DNA from 2 places in the Arthrobacter sp. CAL618 genome. Region 2 is predicted to be linked to the other one. Evidence: riboswitches for the same ligand, from Rfam matches in the RefSeq annotation. Region 2 holds a riboswitch; the other holds the start of a gene.
What was found. Region 2 has a riboswitch for thiamine pyrophosphate ahead of thiO (glycine oxidase ThiO). Riboswitches for the same ligand answer to the same signal wherever they lie in the genome.
Positions count from the first base shown of each region.

Region 1 (12,050 bases), on a different contig from region 2:
TGGATAGCGGGTTGGCCCGCGGCAGGAGCCGGCCCGTGAGGTGGGGGGTCAGAACGTCAACACTCACGGACGCACCTCCACGTCGGCTCTGCCGTCGGCGACCCGTAGCAGCCTGCTGCCCAGCGCGTCGGTGAACTCCTGGTCGTGGGTGACCGCCAGCAGGCTGCCACCGTCCTGGATCAGTTCGGCAAGCAGCGCGACGAGTTCGGCCCAGGTGTTGGCATCCTGCCCGAAGGTCGGTTCGTCCAGGACCAGGATGTCCGGGTCTGTTGCCAGCATGGTCGCCACCGAAAGCCGCCGCTTTTCACCGCCGGACAGGGTGAAGGGGTTTGCCTGCAGCAGGGAGGTCAGCCTCAACCGCTCGGCGATGGGATCCACCCGCCGCCGGACCGCCGCCTCGTCAGTACCCCCTAGCCGGCGCGGACCAAATTCCAGCTCGTCGATCACCCGGTTGGTGAGGAACTGGTGCTCGGGTTCCTGGAACACCGTCCCAATCCTGGTCACCAGTTGCGCTGATTTCCAGGCGTGCGGGCTACTCCCGGCTCCGCGGGAGAGGGCCGGTGCGGCCTCCAACTGGCCTCCCCGCGCCGGCAACAACCCGGCCAGGGTCAGCGCAAGCGTCGATTTTCCGCCACCGTTGGGGCCCACGATGCCCAGGGATGAGCCGGCGGTGAGGGCGACGTCGACGCCGTCGAGCACCGCCGGTCCCCGTTTGGCCCGCGCCACTGATAGTCCCCTGGCAGTAAGCAGCTCCTCCCCCGGTGAGGATAGCTGCGTGGGAACCGACGGTTGATGACCGGGGAGCCACACCCCCGCCGCCGCCAGCCGGGCCCGGGTCGACGCGTCGGTCAGCACCGTGCCTGGGGGGCCGTCGGCGAGGATCCCGCCGTCGGCCGCCAGCACCACCACCCGATCCACCACATCGGCCCACACCGCCACCCGATGCTCTACCACCACAAGGGTGGCGCCGGTGCGGTCCAGGACCCGCCCGACGGCGTCCCTTACCTCCAGCACACCGGCCGGGTCGAGATTGGCGGTCGGTTCGTCAAGCAGCAGGAGCCCGGGTTGCATCGCCAGCACCGCCGCCAACGCCAGGCGTTGCTTCTGGCCGCCGGACAACGCACTGGTGGACCGATCCAACGGCACCTCAAGCCCCACGTCGTCGAGCGCCCGCCGAACCCGCTGCCAGATCTGGTCGCGCGGTACGGCCTGGTTCTCGGCGCCGAAGGCCACCTCGTCACCGACCCGGGCCAGCACAATCTGAGAGTCCGGGTCCTGAAGCACCAGCCCCGCGCGACCGCGCACCTCACCGGGAGGCCGCCCGTCGAGGGTGAGGGAACCGTGCTGTTCGCCCTGCCCCTCATCGCCGAGGACACCAGCCAACCCGTGCAGCAGGGTCGACTTCCCGGACCCTGACGCGCCGAGCAGCAGCACCCGTTCTCCGGGCGCTACTGTCAGGTCAACGTCCCGGACCGCCGGGGTTTTCCGGCCGGCGTGCCGCCAGCTCCAGCCTTGCGCGCTGATGCTGACGGCCGACGGCGTATTTCCGTGGTCAGCCATACCGGTTAGACGTCAGCCGTTCGTCCGGAGGCGAAAGCCGACAGCACCCCCGTCTTGGCCAGGGCACGGACCGCCAGCCACGACACCAGGCCAGCGATAATCACGCCCGAGATCGAGGCGAACACCACGTACATCAGTTGCCATTCGAAGGCCCAGAGGGCGTTGTACAGGATGTTCTCGCTGATCGAGAGGGCCAGGCCCGCGCCAAGCCCGGCGAGCAAAGCCACCCCGAGGTTCCACCTGCGGTACAGGAACAAGAGGAAGATGAGCTCGGCCCCGACGCCCTGAATGGCTCCGGAGAGCAACGTGGTCAACCCGAACTGGGTGCCCAGCAGCGCTGAAACCGCTGCAGCCAGCACTTCGCAGTAGATGGCTGCTCCGGGTTTCCTGATGATCAGACCGCCAAGTACCCCCGCGATCAGCCAGCCACCTGTGTAGAGACCGGCCAACGGCGGGAACGCTCCGGTCAAGGCAGCGATGCCCGTGTAGCCGGCCGACCATGCGAAGAACACCACCCCGACGGCGACCGCCACCACCGAGGCAACGACAATGTCGACCACCCGCCATTGATATCGGGCGCGCAGCGTCGACGTGTTTTGAGTTGGTGCAGTTGATGAAGCCATGTGAATTTACCTCCTGAGGTACAGGAGGGGAGGGTATCCGGGCCCATGGCGGGTGCCACCGGCCGGGCACCCTGAGATACTCGACTCCCTTCGCCGGTACTAGCCGGATCAGGTTCGAGGGTCTGCGGTAGGCCGCACTCTCAGCGCCCGTCCATCTGGATGGACGGCGCTCCCCTGTCGTATGTTTAGCAATTTCAACTCTACACCTGAGAGGTTCGTACCCACCACGGTGGCCGGCGGCGGGCTCCCGGCTGTGCTGGTGCGTCTCACCTCAACAGGAAAACGCTAGGCTTGAGAAAAGAGCCACCATCGAAGGAGACACCATGAATCAGCTTATGAAACTGCTGGGCGTAGCACTGAGCCTTGGCGCGGGCATCGCCGGAGCCAAGGTCGTGGATTTCATCTGGCACAAGACCACCGGCAAAGCCTCACCGAAGGACGAGGACGGGCTCGAAAACAGCCTCCGTTCCGCCCTCGCGTTCGCGCTGATCTCCGGTGCCGTGCGCGCCGTCCTGCAGGTCCTCACCAACCGCACCACGCAGCGGGCAGCCAACCGGTTCGCGAAGTCCCGCGACCTGACGTAGGTCCTATTTACGTCTCATCGGGGCGCTCGGTCGGATTCCGGCCGGGCGCCCTCTTGTTGGCGGCGTTCTCCACCACCTCGTCAAGTTCATCCATGCTGAGCAGGTCTCGCCGCAGGTGTTTGGTGCGGTATCCCGCCCGGCCCACCATGTGGGCTGAGACGGGGACGGTGAGGAGCATGAAAATCCAGCACACCAGCAGGACCGGGATCAACACCCAGCTGCGCATCTGTAAGCCCATGGCCAGAAGGAACAGCAGCAGTCCCAGCACCTGAGGTTTGGTTGCCGCGTGCATCCGGGTGAGGAGGTCAGGGAAACGGAGCAGGCCGACGCCGGCAGCAACCGACATCAGTGCCCCTCCGATCATGAGAACGGCTGTCACCACGTCAATGAGAGTCTCGCTCATGCCCTACTTCCTGTCCGTGACGAACCGGGCGACGGTCACGGATCCAATGAATCCGATCACCGAAATCCCGACCAGAAGCACAATATTGTCCAGGTGCCGGTTCACTGCCATGTCCACGGCCAGCGCTCCACCAATGATGGCGAGCAGCACATCGATCGCGAGCACCCGGTCCAGGATCGAGGGGCCTCGCGCAATCCGATACAAAGCGCACAGGGCGGCGAATCCGAGCAACAGTCCCACAATAATTACGGCGCTCGTCATTTCCGGATCCCCTCCTCACGCTCTTCGTTCTCCTGATCGAACCGGACCTCAGTCTGCAGCAGCGCCAGATCATCCCGGGTTCCCATAATCCTGATCAGCCAGGCTTCGGTGGCCCGCACATCGGACCTGATCTTCGCCGCACCCTCCGGCGTCTTCACATTCAGGCAGTGCAGGTACAGCGTGGAGGTAGAGCGGTCCACCTCCACCACCAGCGATCCGGGGATCAGGGAGAGCGCGTGCCCGGTGACGGTCACCAGAAGGTCGGACTGGCTCCGAAGCTGGACTGCCACCACCGCGTTGACAAGCCTCGGGCCCTGCGTGAGCGAGAGCCAAAACACTTCGAAACTCGCCACCACGAGCTTGTACAGGAATCGTCCGATGAACGGGACCGCGTACAACACGTTGAATCGGCCGCTGAGCTCCACCGGCGGCAGGTACAGCAGGTTGGCCACTGCGTAGGCGATCAGGCCGCCAAAAATGAGGTTCCCCGGACTGAAGTCCTGCCACAGTGCGCCCCAGACGATGACCAGCCAGATAATCAGGGGCAGTTCCGTGATGAAGGGGATCTTCTGTCGGCTCATGGCGCGATCCCTTCGCCCAGGACCGCTTCAATGTAATCGGTCCGCTCCAGCATGTTCTGCGCAGCGTTGTCGCTGATTTCAAACAACGGACCCGCCAGGAGGGTAAGGGTGACTCCCAGACCGACCAGGCCCATGGTGGGACCGACCATGGTGCGGGGTAGCAGGTTCACCGCTTTGCGCCCGGAGAACCGCCCAGTGGTCTCGCTGTTGACGCGCTGCGAGGTGCGAACGGCTGATCCGTCTGCCTTGGTGGCGAGCAGGATGGGATCCGGGTGCAGTGCGTCTTCGGGGCGGCGCCAGAAGGCGCGGTTCCAGACGCGGGCAATCGCCAGCAGGGTCAGGAGGCTGGTGAGCACACTGGCGCCAACCGCCACATAGGCGATGGGTGTGCCCAGTTCGACGCCGGCCTGCAGGATACCCAGCTTGCCGAGGAACCCGGAGAAGGGCGGTATTCCGGCCAGATTCATTGCCGGGATGAAGAACAGTACGCCAAGTAGCGGCGATAGCTTGGCGAGCCCACCAAGGCGATCCATATTGGCGGTCCCACCACGGCGTTCAATCAACCCGGTCACCAGGAACAGGCTGGTCTGCACCGTGATGTGGTGCGCCACGTAGAAGATCGCGGCGCCCAATCCGACGACGGTTGAGATCGCCAGCCCGAAGATCATGAACCCGATGTGGCTGACCAGGGTGAAGGACAACATTCGTTTGATATCCGACTGCGCCAAGGCCCCGAGGATCCCCACCACCATGGTGAGGATTGCCACCACCATCAGCAGGGTGTTGATGCGGTCGCCCGGGAAGAGCAGCGTCTCGGTGCGCACCATTGCGTAGACGCCCACCTTGGTGAGCAGGCCAGCGAACACGGCAGTTACCGGTGCGGGCGCTGTCGGATAGGAGTCAGGCAGCCAGAAGGACAGGGGGAAAACGGCTGCCTTGATTCCGAACGCCACCAAGAGCATCAGGTGCAGCATCATCTGCGTGGCAGGGTCGATCTCCCCGAGCTTCACCGCAAGATCGGCCAGGTTGATGGTTCCCGTTGCGGCATAGATCATGCCGATCGCAATCAGGAAGAGCAGCGACGACACCACGCTGACCACCACGTAGGTCACTCCCGCGCGGATCCGCTGGGTGGTTCCGCCGAGGGTCATCAGCACATAGCTGGCCGTCAGCAGGATTTCAAAGCCCACATACAGGTTGAACAGGTCGCCGGACATGAACGCGTTGGAGACGCCGGCCACCAGGATCAGGTAGGTGGGGTGAAAGATCGAGATGGGGCCGTCTTCATCGCCGTCGGTCATGCCCTGCCCGGTGGCGTAAATCAGCACCGCGAGGCTGATCGCCGTCGAAATAACCAGCATGAGGGCGGAAAACTGGTCGACCACCAGGGTGATGCCGAACGGCGGCATCCACCCACCAATGAACACCGCGGTGGCTCCGTGCTCTGCGGCATTCTGCAGGAGGAACAGTTCGAGGATCAGTGTGATGCTCAGGGTCGAAATGCTGACCGCCCGCTGCGAGCGGGAATGCCGGATCAGGAGGAAGGCAACCGCTGCGCCAAGGAACGGGAGGACCACGGCCAGCGGTGCGAGGCTTGCAATGTTCACCGTGGCTCCTTCGGTTCGGAGGGAAGATCAAGGACGCCCGCGTTTTGAGAGCCGGGTGCTTCCTCGGCTTCCTCCAGCGGGGTGAACTCGGTGGTTTCTTCGGGGACATCGGCGTCGTCTTCAGCGTCGAAGCTGCCCTGACTGGCGACCCTGCGGTCCTCCATATCGTCCTGGACCTCGTCGCGGCGGCCCAGCACCCAGGACCGGTAGATGATGCCCAGCATGAAGGCGGTCACGGCGAAGGAAATCACAATGGCGGTCAGAATCAGGGCTTGGGGCAGCGGATCCGAGTAGGCGTCGGCGGCGATCTCCTCCGAGTACAGGGGGGCGACGCCGGCCCGACCGCCAGCGGAAAGCAACAGGATGTTGGCGCCGTTGGCCAGCAGGATCAGACCCAGCAGGACCCGGGTCAGGCTGCGTTCCAGCAGCAGGTAGATGCCCCCCGCGAAGAGGGCTGCCATGACCACCAGCAGGGTGATGTTGACGCTCATCGAGCTACTCCCTCGCCGGTTTCGGTATGTTCTTGCTGTTGTAGCTTCATCTCGCTCGGGTCGTTCTTCGCCGAGAGGCCCTCGCTGCGTTCATCGATCTCCGAGCCCAGGCTGCGCAGCACGTCGAGCACCAGCCCGACGACCACCAGGTACACACCAATGTCGAAAATGGTCGAGGTGACGAACTTGACGTCGCCGAAGACCGGCAACCAGAACTCCAGGATGGCCGTCTGGAGGATCTGGCCTCCCAGCAGCAGCGGGATCAGCGCGCTCAGGGAGGTGGTCGCCATACCCGCGCCGAGCAGGACCCCCGCGCTCACCGGGCTGGCTTCCGCCAGTTCAAATCGGCCACCCGCCAGATAGCGCACGGTCAGCGCCAGCCCCGCCAACAGTCCACCCGCGAATCCACCGCCCGGCAGGTTGTGACCGGCGAGGAGGAGGTAAATGGAGAAGATAATGATCGAGTGGAAGAGCAGCCGGGTGACGACTTCGAAGATGATCGATCGGCGTTCGGGCGCGAGGGTCCGGCCGGCGACCAGCCACGCGTCCCGGGAGACTGACGAGAACTTCTTCGCCAACTCCAGTGCTGCGGCTTCCCGACCGAACTCGGCAATGGGTTCCTGGCCGCGATCGACGGATCCGGATTTGACGGTCTCTGCCCGCTGGCGGGTATCGCCCCGGCCACGGATGAAGATCAGGCTGGCGATGCCGGTGGCTGCGATGGCCAGTACTGAAATTTCCCCGTACGTGTCCCAGGCCCTGATATCGACCAGGGTGACGTTGACGATGTTCTCTCCACCGCCGCCCTCGTAGGCCAGACCCGGGTACTCCAGTGACACCGGGCTGGCGACCCGTGATGCCATGGATGACATGGCGATTGCCACCATCACCAGGCCGAAGGAAATTCCCAGCACGGCGCGCAGCAACCGGTACCGTCCCGGCTCCCGCTGCCACAGCCGCGCGGGTAGCGAGCGCAGCGCGAGCACAAAAGCCACCAACACAATGGTTTCCACCAGCATCTGGGTCAACGCCAGGTCCGGCGCACCCTGCAGCGCGAAGATGAGGGCCATCCCGTACCCGGTCACCCCGACCATGAGCACTGCCATGAACCGCTTGGTAGCGCGGACCGCAGCCAGAATGCCGATAATGATGACGACGCCGGCCGCCACCTGCGCTGGTGAATCAGCGATATGCCACCGATCCGGGAGCGGTGCATCGTAGAACAGGATCGCCGCCAGGGGGGCGAGGATGGCCATGGTCAGAATGACGAAGAGGTAGAACGCCAGCGAACCGCGCTGGGTGCGGCCGGTGATCCAGACGGCGACGTCGTCGAGCGTGCCGATGGTGTACTTGTAGCCGCGTTCAGCGTCGACCACTGAGGGAACCCTGGACTGGATACGCTCGACGTGGGCCCGGAACCAGAACAGCAGAATACCGACGGCGATGGTCACTACGGAGAGCAGCAGCGCGGGAGTGAACCCGTGCCAGAGGGCGAGGTAACTTTCCTCGCCGTCGGCTTCGAAGAGGGTGACGTAGGGCTGGATGATGGAATCCACTGGTGCAGGCCAGAGGCCGAGGACCACGGTGAATACGGTGAGCAGCGCCGGCGCGAAAAGGAAGGATTTCTCCACCTGCGTGAACGGGGTGGCGGCTTTGCCCTTGCAGGCGAAACCGCCCCAGACGAATCGCGCACTGTAGGCGAAGGTCAGGGCAGAACCAACAACGATGCCGACAAGCAGGAGTGTGCCGACGGGGGTGGGATCGATCTCCGCCTGGTGAACGAAGGTCTCGAAGACGGATTCCTTGGCCACGAAGCCCAGCAGCGGTGGGAGTCCCGCCATCGACGCAGCGGCGATCGTGGCGATCACGGCCAGGGCGGGGGCGGTTTTCCTGATTCCCGCGAGTTTGCGGATGTCCCGGGTGCCAGCCTGATGGTCGATGATGCCGACCACTAGGAACAGGGTGGCCTTGAACAGACCGTGGGCCAGGAGGAGGCCCAAACCGGCCAGCGCCCCGCCGGGGCCGCCGAGTCCGACCACCATCGTGAGGAACCCGAGCTGACTCACCGTTCCATACGCGAGAATCAGTTTCAGGTCATGCTGGCGTAGCGCCCGCCAACCGCCCACGAGCATGGTGGCAAGGCCGATTATCAACACCATCGGCAGCCAGGAGGCAGCATCAGCGAACCCCGGCGCGAACCGGGCGACCAGGTAAATACCAGCCTTCACCATCGCCGCGGCGTGCAGGTAGGCGCTCACCGGGGTGGGCGCCGCCATCGCACCGGGTAGCCAGAAGTGGAACGGGACCAACGCGGATTTGGTGAGGGCGCCGACGAGGATCAGCCCGATGGCGACGTCGATCACCAGTCCGTTGGACAGCAGCGACTCGGACTGCGCCATGATGTCCGAGATCCGGTAAGTCCCGGCGGTCTGGCCCAGCATGATCATGCCGACCAGCATGGTCAGACCGCCGAAGGTGGTAACGATCAGGGCCTGGAGAGCCGCGCGGCGCGCCGCCAGACGATGCCGCGAGTAACCGATCAGCAGGTAGGACAGGACAGTGGTCAGTTCCCAGAAAATGAACAGCAGGATCATGTTGTCGGCGGTGACCAGGCCGAACATGGCCCCAGCGAACGCGAGCAGTTGGGCGCCGAACGGGCCGATGTTCGGTTCGTCCTGCTTGAAGTACCGTGCACAGTAGAACAGGACCAGGGCGCCGATACCCAGGATCAGGATCGACAGTATTGCCGCCAGGGCATCCATCCGGAAAGCCAGCTCAAGGTTGAGACCGGGAATCCACTGGAAGGCTATCGAGGGCGGGGCATTGGGCTGGCCCTCGAGGAGACTCTGCCCCTCGCCCGTGTACTGGTCGAAGGTGATGACCAACCAGACGAAGGCCGCTCCGGGAACCGCCCCGATCACGTAGAAGGCCGAGCGGCCGAGCCGGCGGAAGATCAACGGCGCGACAAAGGCTACCGCGAATAACGCGATGAGCACGATTAGCACGATGATCTCCTGATCTCTCAGATGAGACGGTCAGCTGATAGACAGCGCGGACGGTCAGGGGCTTCGACTTATTCTACCTGTGGAATACAGGCCGTCCCGACGTATTACGCCGTCGGCGACTGTTTCGGGGTTTCCGGAATACCGTGCCTGACCCGCGCGTTTGTGCGATCAACGGAAGATGTTCATGGGTTTGCGGGTATCCGCGGGATAGCATTCACCGTATGAGCGTGGATCCTCCCCAGCCGGTGCCGTCCCATCCAGTTCCAGCTGCCCGGCCGGAGGGTACGACATCGGGCACGACGGCGTCCGGTGCGGGCCGGCTGCTGTCCCGGCCGGTCCTCGCGTGGGCCTCCTGGGACTGGGGATCGGCCGCCTTCAACGCGGTCATGACCACCTTCGTGTTCACCGTGTATCTGACCAGCGACGCGTTTGGTGGGGAGGCCAGGGCCTCGGTGGTGCTGGGCTGGGGTCTCGCCGCTGCCGGGGTGCTCATCGCGCTACTGGCACCGGTGACGGGGCAGCGCTCCGACAGCGGCGGCCGGCGCAAGCTCTGGCTCGGCGTGAACAGCCTCCTCGTGGCAGTCCTGACCGGGCTGTGCTTTTTCGTCTTCCCCCAACCCGAGTTCCTGCTCCTCGGGGTCGCGCTGATTGCACTGGCCAACGTCTTCTTCGAGTTCGCCGGAGTCAACTACAACGCCATGCTGACGCAAATTTCCACCCCGAGCAGCATCGGCCGGATCAGCGGGTTCGGGTGGGCCATGGGCTACGTGGGCGGCATCGTTGCCCTGATCCTGGTGCTCGTGGCCTTCGTGGAGCCAGTGTTCCCCTGGTTCGGCTCCGATACCACCGACAGCCTGAACATCCGGCTGGTCGCAGTGTTCTCGGCGATCTGGTTCCTGGCCTTCGCCCTGCCCGTGATGTTCGTCGTCCCGGAGGTACCGCGCAAGGAGAAAGCAGCCCAACTGGGCTTCTTCGCCTCCTACGGTCTCCTCTTCCGGCGGGTCAAGGCAATCTACCGGACCAGCCCCCACACCATCTTCTTCCTGCTGGCCAGTGCCATTTTCCGTGACGGGCTGGCCGCCGTTTTCACCTTCGGCGGCATCATCGCCGCGGGTACGTTCGGCTTCACCCTGAGCGAGGTGATTGTCTTCGCCATCGCCGGCAACCTGATTGCGGCGGTCGGTGCCATCGGCGGCGGTTTCCTGGACGACAGGACTGGGCCCAAACGGGTCATCATCATCTCGTTGATCGGCCTGCTGGTAGCCGGGTCTGCCGTCCTGGTCCTTGGCCCGGGCACCCACGATGTGTTCGGCTACACCTGGACCGGAGATACGACGTTCTGGGTCTTCGGGCTGATGCTCACCCTTTTCGTCGGCCCGGCGCAGGCCTCATCGCGTGCATATCTTGCGCGTCTGGCTCCGGACGGAGAAGAGGGTGAACTGTTCGGCCTGTACGCCACCACGGGACGAGCCGTCAGCTTCCTCGCACCCGCTCTCTTCGCGGCGTCGATCACCATCTTCGGTGAACAGCGGTTTGGGATTATCGGCATCCTGGTGGTGCTGCTGGTCGGACTGCTGGTGTTGCTCCCGGTGAAGCCGCCCGCGAAGGTGGCTACCGCCGTCGTCCCGTCCTACTGAGGGTCGGCTGGGGCTGGCTGTCAGATGGCGGTGCGGTGGAAGTTCTGGTGGCTGCGCGACGCCGTCGGGCCGCGCTGTCCCTGGTACCGGTTCCCGTAGGGGCCGGAGCCGTACGGGTGTTCGGAGGGGGAGGTGAGCCGGAAGAAGCAGAGCTGGCCAATCTTGGAGCCGGGCCACAGTTTGATGGGCAGGGTGGCCATGTTGGAGAGCTCAAGGGTGACGTGTCCGGAGAAACCCGGGTCGATGAATCCCGCGGTGGAGTGCGTCAGGAGTCCGAGCCGCCCCAGTGAGGACTTGCCCTCCAGCCGTGCCGCGATGTCGTCCGGAAGGGTCACCGTCTCGTAGGTTGACCCAAGGACAAACTCACCCGGGTGCAGGATGAACGGCTCGTCCGGGTCCACCTCTACCAGCCTGGTCAGCTCGGGCTGGTCTTCAGCAGGGTCGATGTGCGCGTACTTGTGGTTGTCGAACAACCGGAAGTAGCGGTCAATCCGGACGTCGACGCTCGAGGGCTGGACCATCGCCTCGTCATAGGGATCCAGCACAATTCGCTGGCGGTCAATTTCGGTTCGAATGTCGCGGTCGGAGATCAGCACGGTTCAAAAATACCGCAGTCCCCGGGGTTAGTGGTTATCGGCCGATCTCGGTGCGCACGGCGTAGAGCTCCGGGAAGAAGGTGAGCTCGAGGGCCTTCTGGAGAAAACCTACGCCTGAGGACCCGCCCGTGCCGCGTTTAAACCCAATGGTTCGTTCGACAGTCTTCAAATGCCGGAACCGCCAGAGCTGGAAATTGTCTTCCAGGTCCACCAGTTCCTCGCAGGCCTCGTAAAGGTCCCAGTTGTCCTCGGCGTTCTCGTACACCGCCTTGTACACCTGGACGAGTTCCGGGTTGAAGACGTGGGCGGTGCGGAGGTCCCGCTCCAACAGCTCAGCGGGGATGTTGTGTCCCCGGCGGGAAAGGAACCTGATGAACTCGTCGTAGATACTCGTCTGATCCAGCAGGGTGGCCAGCAGCTCCTGCGCCTCGGGGTCATTCGCGAAAACCTCAAGCATCCCGGCGTTCTTGTTGCCGAGCAGGAACTCGACGGCGCGGTACTGGTAGGACTGGAAGCCGCTGGAAGCACCGAGATCCCCGCGGAACTCGGCATATTCGGAGGGGGTGAGGGTGGCCAGTACCGACCACTGCTCGGTGAGGGAGCGCTGGATGTGCTTGATCCGGGCGATCCCCTTCATCGCCGATCGCAGGTCATCGACCTGCAACTTGGCACGCACCGCACGCAGTTCGTGAAGCACCAGCT
Region 1 covers NZ_ASZW01000240.1:1,034-13,083, forward strand. Annotated here, with positions in the region: gene K728_RS0114235 (energy-coupling factor transporter transmembrane component T family protein) at 1-67, opposite strand, end outside; gene K728_RS0114240 (ABC transporter ATP-binding protein) at 64-1,560, opposite strand; gene K728_RS0114245 (ECF transporter S component) at 1,566-2,183, opposite strand; TPP riboswitch at 2,252-2,369, opposite strand; gene K728_RS0114250 (DUF4235 domain-containing protein) at 2,507-2,767, shown strand; gene mnhG (monovalent cation/H(+) antiporter subunit G) at 2,775-3,170, opposite strand; gene K728_RS0114260 (monovalent cation/H+ antiporter complex subunit F) at 3,174-3,431, opposite strand; gene K728_RS0114265 (Na+/H+ antiporter subunit E) at 3,428-4,012, opposite strand; gene K728_RS0114270 (Na+/H+ antiporter subunit D) at 4,009-5,619, opposite strand; gene K728_RS0114275 (Na(+)/H(+) antiporter subunit C) at 5,616-6,110, opposite strand; gene K728_RS0114280 (Na+/H+ antiporter subunit A) at 6,107-9,115, opposite strand; gene K728_RS0114285 (MFS transporter) at 9,337-10,752, shown strand; gene dcd (dCTP deaminase) at 10,773-11,348, opposite strand; gene kynA (tryptophan 2,3-dioxygenase) at 11,383-12,050, opposite strand, start outside.
Region 1: another riboswitch for thiamine pyrophosphate. It lies ahead of K728_RS0114245 (ECF transporter S component); the one in region 2 lies ahead of thiO (glycine oxidase ThiO).

Region 2 (5,155 bases):
CGAACCACTTCGCGTCTACCGCACCGCCGGTCCGGGCAGTGATCCGGTGGTGGGCCTGCCGCCGCTGAGGCGGCCCTGGATTGACGGCCGGGACGACGTCGAGCAGTATCAGGGGCGCGAACGGAACCTGTTCGACGACGGCAAGTCGGCGGTCCGCCGCGGCCGTGCCAGCCAGGAATGGAAGGGTGTGCAGCCCATCCCGCTGCGCTCCCGCGACAGGAAGATCGTTACGCAAATGCACTACGCGCGTCACGGGGTCATCACCGAGGAGATGCGGTTTGTCGCGTTACGCGAAAATTGCGACGTCGAACTGGTCCGCTCCGAAGTCGCAGCCGGGCGCGCGATCATCCCCAACAACATCAATCACCCCGAATCGGAGCCGATGATTATCGGCAAGGCCTTCCTCGTGAAGATCAACGCCAATATCGGCAATTCGGCGGTCACCAGTTCCATCGCCGAAGAAGTCAGCAAAATGCAGTGGGCAACCCAGTGGGGCGCAGACACCGTCATGGACCTTTCAACAGGAGATGACATTCACACCACCCGTGAGTGGCTCATCCGCAACTCCCCGGTGCCCATTGGCACCGTACCCATCTACCAAGCACTGGAGAAAGTGAACGGCGAGGCTAACGACCTGACCTGGGAAATCTTCCGCGACACTGTTATTGAGCAGTGCGAGCAGGGCGTGGACTACATGACCATCCACGCCGGAGTGCTGCTGCGCTACGTTCCACTCACCGCCGAGCGCGTCACTGGCATCGTCTCCCGGGGTGGATCGATCATGGCCGGGTGGTGCCTAGCTCACCATCAAGAAAACTTCCTGTACACGCACTTCGATGAACTGTGTGAGATTTTCGCCCGGTACGACGTCGCCTTCTCACTCGGTGATGGGCTGCGACCCGGGTCCATCGCGGACGCCAATGATGCCGCGCAGTTCGCCGAACTGGACACCCTTGCCGAGCTAACGAAACGGGCCTGGGCGTACGACGTCCAGGTCATGGTGGAGGGACCTGGCCACATCCCCTTCCACCTGGTCCGGGAGAACGTGGAAAGGCAGCAGGAATTGTGCAACGGGGCCCCCTTCTACACCCTCGGCCCGCTCGTCACCGACATCGCGCCAGGTTACGACCACATCACGTCAGCAATTGGGGCGACCGAAATCGCCCGGTACGGCACCGCCATGCTCTGTTACGTGACGCCGAAGGAACACCTCGGCCTGCCCAATCGGGACGACGTCAAGACCGGAGTGATCACCTATAAGATTGCCGCGCATGCCGCCGATCTAGCCAAAGGACACCCGGGCGCTGGGGAGCGGGACGACGCCCTCTCAAAGGCACGCTTCGAGTTCCGGTGGCGTGACCAGTTCGCGCTTTCGCTGGACCCCGAGACGGCTGAGCAGTTCCACGACGAAACACTTCCTGCCGAACCGGCGAAAACTGCACACTTCTGCTCGATGTGCGGACCGAAATTCTGTTCCATGCGGATCTCCCAGGACATCAGGGACCAATTCGGGGGCGCCGCCGCGCAGGAAGCTATCGCCGGGATGGCAGGAAAGTCCGCCGAATTCCGCGCCTCAGGCGGCAAGGTTTACCTTCCCGAACCCGCTCTACCCCAAACCTAAAAAGCACAAAGTAGCCATGGGATCAACCGTTGCCTGCTCAGGCGGGTCACGGAGATGAGACCTTTGCGGTACTTGTAGTAGCCGCCTGTGCCTCCGAATTTGTTGGTCCTTTGATCTAAGTTCCGTTTTGCATCCAAGGGATGAACTACCCCGGGTGCCGAAAGCTCCACCCGAGCCACAGCTTGGGACTGTTTCATCAATGGTGTGTCACATATGCAGCAAGGTAAAAGTTGATTGGCCCTGACACGTGGAAAGGTTAGGTGAGCGCCGGGAGGGCTGATTTGAGGGATTTGGCGGCGGAGGATGGGTCGTCGGCTTCTGTGATGGCTCGTACGACAACAACCCGGCGGGCCCCGGCTTCGACGACCTGGCCGATGGTGGTGTGATCGATTCCTCCAATGGCAAACCAAGCCCGTGGGGATGAGGTCTCGGCCGAACGTGCTGCTGCGTAACGCACCAATTTAAGCCCGGAGGGAGCACGGCCAGGTTTCGTGGGTGTAGCCCAGACAGGGCCGGTACAGAAGTAATCCAGCCCACTTGTGGTCATGGCAGCGGCGACTTGGGCCGGGGAATGGCAGGATAGACCGATGATCGGTTCGGGGCCTAATAGCTGCCGGGCGTCAGGTACTGGCAGATCTTTTTGTCCTATGTGGAAGACCGGTGCGCCGCTGAGTCGGGCGATGTCTGCCCTGTCATTGGCGGAAAAGAGTTTGCCGTGTCGATCCGCTGCCGTACGCAGAGCCGCGAGACAGGCGAGTTCTTCGACTGCGTCGATCTTTTTGTCGCGAAGCTGGATGATATCCACACCACCGGCATAGGCGGCGTCGACGAACTCCGCGAAGTCACCCCTTTCCTTTCGTGAATCCGTGCACAGGTACAACTGCGCTGATGCGAACTGTTGCCGGTGCAGGGCTGCCGTACTGACCGTTGACGACGTGCCACCGTCGTTCAGATCCGGCGGGAGGGGGAAAACATCTGAGATAAAGGCCATACGCCTTAGACTAATAGCTCCACGGGAGCCCGATCTTCCGCCAGTGTTCCTACATTGGCGGACTGGTAGGGCTGAGAGGGCGTTCGACGCCGACCGTACGAACCTGAACCGGTTAAGCCCGGCGTAGGAAGGACTCTGATGACTATTCATAACCCGGACCGCCTCGCGCACACCGTCATTGTCGGTGGCGGGATCATCGGATTGGCCATCGGCTGGGAGGCCAGCCGTCGCGGCCACCAGGTCACGCTGATTGATCCCGCGCCCGCTTCCGGAGCTACCCATGCTGCGGCGGGGATGCTGGCCCCGGTCAGTGAGTTCCATTATCAGGAAGAGTCTTTGCTGGACCTGACGCTGCCCTCGGCCCGGGCATACCGAGACTTCATCACGGAGCTGGAGGCCGCCTCCGGGATTGGAACCGGCTACCAGCGGAGGCATACCCTGGTCGCCGGTGTCGATGCGGCGGATCGGCAGGCCCTGACCGACCTGCGCTCTGTCCAGTCAAGTCTTGGGCTTCAGGTGGAAGCACTCACCACTAGTCAGGCGAGGCGTCTGGAGCCGCTGCTCGGCCCGCAGCTTTCAGGAGCGTTCCTGGTTCCTGAGGATCATCAGGTTGATCCGCGGGCTATGGCCGTTGCCCTCCAAGCAGCACTAGCCAAACAGACGACCGCGCGCACGGTGCCCGTTTCGGTTTCCGCACTTATCCATGACGATGCTACTGACCGTGTTGCTGTGACCGGTGTGTTGTTGGAGAACGGAGAGCGGATTGATGCTGATGAGATCATCCTGGCTAACGGGCTCGGTGCGGTAAACATTGATGGCCTGCCGACAGGGCTGCGGCTACCGTTACGTCCGGTGTACGGGGACATTCTCCGCCTGCGCGTACCCGAACACCTTCGACCGCTCATAACCTCCACGGTCCGCGGGTTGGTCCGCGGGTCGTCCATATATGTGGTGCCCCGGCAGGATGGAACGGTGGTGATAGGTGCCACTCAACGGGAAAACGGGTCCGCGGGGCTTTCCGCGGGAGGTGTCTACGAACTACTCCGGGATGCTCAGACGCTGATCCCGGCAGTCGCGGAACTCGAACTGCTCGAAGCCCTCTGCCGCCCCCGACCGGGGACCCCGGACAACGCTCCCCTGCTTGGCCGGTGCAGGGAGCCGGACGGCTCCGATGTGCGTGGACTTGTGGTCGCTACCGGTTTCTTCCGGCACGGGGTGCTGCTGGCACCGATCACCGCCCGCCTCTGCGCGGACCTGATCAGCCAAAACATACCGGAGATCGACATCGAGCGATTCCGACCCGACCGGTTCAGTAACCTCGGGCACTTCGCCGAAGCGTCCCGTCCTGATGCTTCCCGTCATAACAGTTTTCCTGATGAAGTAAGGATTGCCCTATGAGCTTCACATTGAACGGACAACCCCGGAATACCGTTTCGGTTTCCACCCTCAAGCACCTAATCACCGAGCTGACCGGCCGTGAGTTGACCGATGCCGGGCAACCAATCGATAAAAAACAGTTGGGTGTAGCCGTTGCAGTCAACGCCGAGCTCGTACCCCGCACCCGTTGGGTTGAGGTAACCATCCAGAACGGTGACGACATCGAAATTCTTACCGCCGTCCAGGGAGGATAAAACATTGACTGACAACGACGCGTTAACAATCGACGGGGTTGCGCTTAGCTCCCGGCTGATCATGGGAACCGGGGGAACCCCAAGCCTGGAAGGCCTGGGGGCGGCTCTGGCAGCATCGGGAACGGAACTGACAACCGTGGCGCTGCGAAGGTACAACCCCGAGACGGGTGGGTCCTTGTTCGAATTACTCAACGAGCAAGGGATCCGGATATTACCGAACACGGCAGGATGTTTCACTGCCCGCGAAGCGGTCATGACCGCTGAACTGGCGCGGGAGGCACTGGCAACGGACTGGATAAAACTTGAAGTAATCGCCGATGAACAAACCCTGCTACCTGATGCGCTGGAACTCATCGAGGCCACCGAAACACTGGTCACGAAAGGCTTCAAGGTCTTCGCATACACTAACGACGATCCCATCCTGGCCCGACGACTAGAACAACTCGGAGCTACAGCCGTTATGCCCCTGGGGTCCCCTATTGGGACGGGGCTGGGTATCCTAAACCCCCACAACATCGAACTCATCGCCTCAAGGGCAACAGTTCCGATAGTTTTAGACGCCGGGATCGGCACAGCCTCCGACGCCGCACTGGCAATGGAGCTGGGCTGCGACGCGGTCCTGCTCGCCACAGCAGTCACCAGAGCACAGAACCCGATAGTAATGGCGACAGCCTTCAAACACGCCGTTATCGCCGGCCGACTTGCCTCACAAGCCGGCCGGATACCCAAACGCACCCACGCCCAAGCCTCCTCCCCCACCCAAGGCCGCCCCCACCTCGAACAAATGTGCTGATATCCGAAATCCGTGACAACGGGTACGAAAAACCCTATCTACGCTGAACATCGAGAGATCGGCGGCGTCCGCCGGGATGAGATTTGTGGAGATCACTATTGTTGGCTCAGCTGCAGGGT
Region 2 covers NZ_ASZW01000255.1:11,138-16,292, reverse strand. Annotated here, with positions in the region: gene thiC (phosphomethylpyrimidine synthase ThiC) at 1-1,621, shown strand, start outside; gene thiE (thiamine phosphate synthase) at 1,878-2,612, opposite strand; TPP riboswitch at 2,624-2,759, shown strand; gene thiO (glycine oxidase ThiO) at 2,751-4,010, shown strand; gene thiS (sulfur carrier protein ThiS) at 4,007-4,243, shown strand; gene K728_RS0115560 (thiazole synthase) at 4,248-5,036, shown strand.